2 regions of the Formosa haliotis genome follow, and region 1 is predicted to be linked to the other one. Evidence: riboswitches for the same ligand, from Rfam matches in the RefSeq annotation. Region 1 holds a riboswitch; the other holds the start of a gene.
The links. Region 1 has a riboswitch for cobalamin ahead of A9D35_RS04255 (TonB-dependent receptor plug domain-containing protein). Riboswitches for the same ligand answer to the same signal wherever they lie in the genome.
Positions count from the first base shown of each region.

Region 2: linked by a shared signal. The riboswitch ahead of A9D35_RS00165 (TonB-dependent receptor plug domain-containing protein) and the one ahead of A9D35_RS04255 (TonB-dependent receptor plug domain-containing protein) in region 1 are both predicted to bind cobalamin.

Region 1 is NZ_BDEL01000001.1:1,010,299-1,012,783, reverse strand. It holds gene A9D35_RS04265 (putative type IX sorting system protein PorV2) at 1-14, opposite strand, end outside; gene A9D35_RS04260 (CDP-alcohol phosphatidyltransferase family protein) at 230-994, shown strand; cobalamin riboswitch at 1,324-1,512, shown strand; gene A9D35_RS04255 (TonB-dependent receptor plug domain-containing protein) at 1,568-2,485, shown strand, end outside.
Region 2 is NZ_BDEL01000001.1:34,446-36,930, forward strand. It holds gene A9D35_RS00165 (TonB-dependent receptor plug domain-containing protein) at 1-935, opposite strand, end outside; cobalamin riboswitch at 966-1,180, opposite strand; gene A9D35_RS00170 (ABC transporter substrate-binding protein) at 1,390-2,485, shown strand, end outside.

The DNA of each region.
Region 1 (2,485 bases):
AAAAGGATTCTCAATGCTAAATTTTTTACAAATATGCAGATAATTTTATTGGGTAAAAAACTTTATTTTCTGCATTCTCTTTCGGTTGCAAATCAGTTTATAAAGTCGGTTCATATAATAAACAGACCAAATATGTAACTTACAAAATGATATCTTATTGTGTTATTTTTACAAAGGGCCTTGTTTTACACCTTATTTCTTTGTTTTTTTACAAAAACTAACTTTAAATATGTCGATTAAAAACCACATTCCAAACGCCCTTACTTTACTGAATTTATTTTGTGGATGTATAGCTGTAATCTTCGCGACTCATAGTCATTTTATAGCGGCAGCAGCCTTTGTATTTGGTGGTATCTTTTTTGATTTTTTCGACGGTTTTGCAGCACGAAAATTAAAAGTGTCTTCAGAACTAGGCTTGCAATTAGACTCTTTGGCCGATATGGTTACCAGCGGCGTTGTTCCTGGTATAGTGATGTATAAATTATTAAGTTTAAGCATGCAAAGACCAGAAATGGTTACCGATGAAGGATCGTGGAATGCCTATTTTAGTGGCGATGCCATTATGCCATCGGTATTACCTGTTATTGGTTTTTTTATAACCTTATCGTCGGCATATCGCTTAGCAAAATTCAATTTAGATGAAGAACAGCAAGACTATTTTAAAGGCTTACCAACTCCAGCAAATACCTTATTAATTATTTCGTTACCGTTAATTTTAGAATTACAACCTAACGAAATGGTAAATGCCATTATCATGAATCAAGGGTTTTTAATAGCTTTAACTATTACAAGTACCATTTTATTAAATGCACCTATTGTACTTTTTGCCTTAAAATTTAAATCGTTCGATTTTAAACCCAATGCCATTCGTTATATCTTTTTAATAATAAGTATTGTATTGCTTATTGTTTTAAAATTTGCAGCGATTCCTATTATTATACTTACGTATGTAGCCATGTCTATGCTAGATGTGGTTATTAAAGGGTCGTATTAAATTTTTTCCTTTACTAGGCGTGTTTTTTTGAATACTTCAATCATCTGAAGAATAGAATTCTATTCAGTATGAATTGCATATGGTTAGATGGTATTTCATGCTATAATTCAATACCAATTTTAAAAAAATCAACTTTAAAATTATAAATCTTATACATGACAAAAGTCATGAATATCTACATTTTTAGCGGTTACATTTGTCGCAGTTTTAAACAAAATTTTGAAGCTTAAAAAAAGTGAAATAAAATTAGTTTAAAAATAAATTTAATAATATGGCGGACAAATTTAGATGGTTTGTTCTATAAATATTTGATTAGATTTGCTCTTTAAAATTTAAAAAAGGATAATGGTTGTTGCGTTTTTTAACGCATACATTAAAAGGGAATTCGGTGAAAATCCGGAACTGTCCCGCAGCTGTAAGCTCTTAACGGAAGCCTAATTTACGGTCACTATTCAATAGAATGGGAAGGCCAGGTGGAAGGAGTAAGTCAGAAGACCTGCCATTTTCTAGTAATTCAAATAGCTTTCGGGGATAAAAGCTGGGATTAGGATTTTACCATTCTTCTCTATTGGAATGGCCATAGTTATGCTTGGCCAAGCCATCCTCGTTGGTGCAAAATTAATTGAGGTGGCGTTTTTAAAATCGTTTTTAGGTATTGGTTTCACGGGCTATTTAGTCTGCTGCTTTTCTATGTCTTGTTGGGCACAAGAACAGGATAGTATTTCTGCAACTACCCTTAACGAAGTGGTTTTAAAATACAATGCTACGCAGTATAAAAAGCACGTGTCTCCAGCTCCCGTACAAACTTTAGATGGTGCCACTTTACAGCGCTTAAATAGTTTAAATGTGGCCGATGCCATTCGGTATTTTAGTGGTGTACAATTAAAAGATTATGGCGGGGTTGGCGGCATAAAAACTGTAAACATCCGTAGTATGGGTTCGCAGCATACAGGGGTGTTTTACGATGGTGTTCGCTTAGGAAATGCTCAAAACGGACAGGTCGATCTGGGGAAGTATTCCTTAAATAATATGGAACAAGTAAGCTTGTATCAGGGACAAAAAACCGATCTGGATTTATCGGCGAATGGCTATGCTTCTGCCAACAGTATATACTTAAAATCTAAAGGGCCTAATACGGACGCTACTAAAAAGTACGACGCAGATGTCACTCTAAAAACAGGCTCTTTTGGCTTGTTTAATCCGTCATTTTCCTTCGATTATCGGTTAAGCGATAAAATAGCGACGCGAATAAGTTCGGAATTGGTTTCTGCCGATGGCGAATATAAGTTCAGATATACCAATGGCAGCTACGATACGACAGCTGTTCGAAAAAACGCAGACATCAAATCGCATCGGGTAGAAGCAGGTTTATACGGAAACCCTTCTTCTAAATCGAGTTGGTATATAAAATACTATTATTTTAATTCCGAGCGTGGTTTGCCTGGAGCTATTGTAGCCAATCGGTTTACACGGCCACAACGCCTTTGGGAT
Region 2 (2,485 bases), 980 kb from region 1:
TTTGCGATTATAGAGTTTACACCCCCAAAAGCATTCGAGTTGGTATTTATATTATCGAAATATTTATAATCTTCGGTAATATAAGCTAGTTTCAATTTCGATATTATGTTATTGTAGAACCCATTCCATTCAATTAAATTTCGGGTATTAAAATCCTGATATTTAGTAGGCGTTTCATTAGGAAGAATTAAAGAAAAATGGCGCTCCCCATCAAAAGCATAACTATACAATTTTAGTATATTTTTGGTGTTTAATCTATAACTAATATTAGCATTTAAACTGGTATTGTAATAGGCGCCGTTGCGATTATAATTATCGGAATCTACAAATTCATAATCGTTATCTGAGCTGTTTCTACTAATACTAATATTGGCGCTTAAATTATTTACCACTATGTTACTTTTATAATTAAATAATAGGGTATTAAAACTTCCGTAACGGCTATGTATGGTATTTTTAAAACCTTCAGAATAGTCGAATGCATTATTTAAATGAATACTTCCGCCAATCGCACCACTCCCGTAAATAACACTACCGCCACCACTTCTTACGCTAATCGCATTAAAATCTGAAGTGTTTAAGGTGTTAAAATCTGTTTGTCCGTTAAGCTGAGAATTTATATTTATCCCATTCCAAATAACAGCGGTTTGTTGCGCAGTTGTGCCTCTAAAAGAAGGTGAGGATACCATGCCCAAACCATTTTCTTTAAAATAAATAGGTGTGTTATAATTTAAAAGCGAAGTTAAAGAGGGCTTATTTATTGAGATGATACTATCCGATAAGACTAAAATAGATTGAGTATTACTAAATGTTTTTAGTTGCGAGTCGGTGGTGATTAAAACTTCTTCTAAATTTTGAACCGCATCGGTTTGCGCAGCAAGAGTTGCTGAAAAACACAAGGAAATTAAAAAATAGAGTGATAGTTTTTGTTTCATATATCTTAAGACCTTTTTCCCGAAAGCCGTTCGTTTATGCTGAATTTGGCAGGTCTCCTGACTTTCGTCTTGTTAATTCACCTTCCCAATTTAAAATTAAAATCAGTGGTATGTTGAAGTATCAATAACAAGCATTTTGCTAAGCAAAACTAAGATTACAGTTGCGGGAACAGTTTGAGATTTGCACTCAATTCCCATTTAATCCATCACTTAAAGTAATATGAACCAAAATTCGCAGCAAAAATAAGGATTTTATTATTATTGGAATGTAAATCCCACTTTTTTTGTAGAGTAGTTTGTAAGGAGACAGATATAACCTTTCAAAAAAAATAAATATTTTTATTTTGACTGAAATTTATATGCTTACATTTGAAGTGTTTTTAATGTTAAAATTCTTGATTCTTATCGGTGTTTAAAAACCATTTTACAGTCCGTTTTAATTAATATTTAAACTATGTCTTTACAGTTAAAATCTTTATTATTAGTCTTTTTAGTGTTTGTTTTCAGTTGTAAAAACGAAGCAAAACAAGTTAAAGAAGTTCAAGATCCAGGTGTTGATTTACCTTTAAAACACGCTAAAGGATTTTCTGTTAAAACGTATAAAAATTACAAAGTTTTAGAGATTTATAGTCCGTGGCCAAAAGCAGAAAAGACCTATAAATTTGCTTTGGTAGATAGAGCTTTTCAGGATAAGGTAGATTTAAAATCATCCGATTTTGAGGCGGTAATTCCAATTCCTATTGAGCGCATTGTAGTAACATCTACTACACATTTACCAGGATTGGAATTGTTAGATGAAGCGCATAAATTAGTTGGTTTTCCAGGCACTCAATATGTGTCTTCAGAGCATATTAGACATCGTATAGATAATAATGAAATTCGGGAACTTGGAAAAAACGAAGGTATAAATACCGAGGTGTTGTTAGAATTGCGACCTGAGTTAGTAATGGCTTTTGGTGTAGATGGGAATAATCGCGCTTTAGAGCAAGTAAAAAATGCAAATATTCCTGTGATGTACAATGGCGACTGGGTGGAAACATCTCCACTAGCCAAAGCCGAATGGATAAAACTTTTTGGTGTACTTTTTAAAAAGGAAGCCCAAGCCGATCAGGTTTATAATATTATAGAAACCGAATATGTAAACGCTAAAAAATTAGCAGCTACGGTAAGTGATAAGCCGAGTATTTTAAGCGGTGCTATGCATAAGGATGTGTGGTATTTACCTAACGGGACGAGTGCCGAGGCCCAATTGCTACAAGATGCGAATACCAATTATTTATGGAAAAACACACAAGGAGCAGGGAGTTTAGCGCTTAATTTTGAAACCGTTTTTAATAAAGCAAAAGCGGCAGATATTTGGGTAAACCCGTCGTTTTATGCAAGTTTAGAAGATTTAAAAACGGCGAATCAACATTATTCTAAATTTACTGCATTTAAAGCTAAGCAAATCTACACCATGGCAAATACTAAGGGTGAAACCGGTGGTGTTTTGTATTATGAATTGGGTCAATCTAGACCAGACTTGGTGTTGAAAGATTTAATTAAAATTT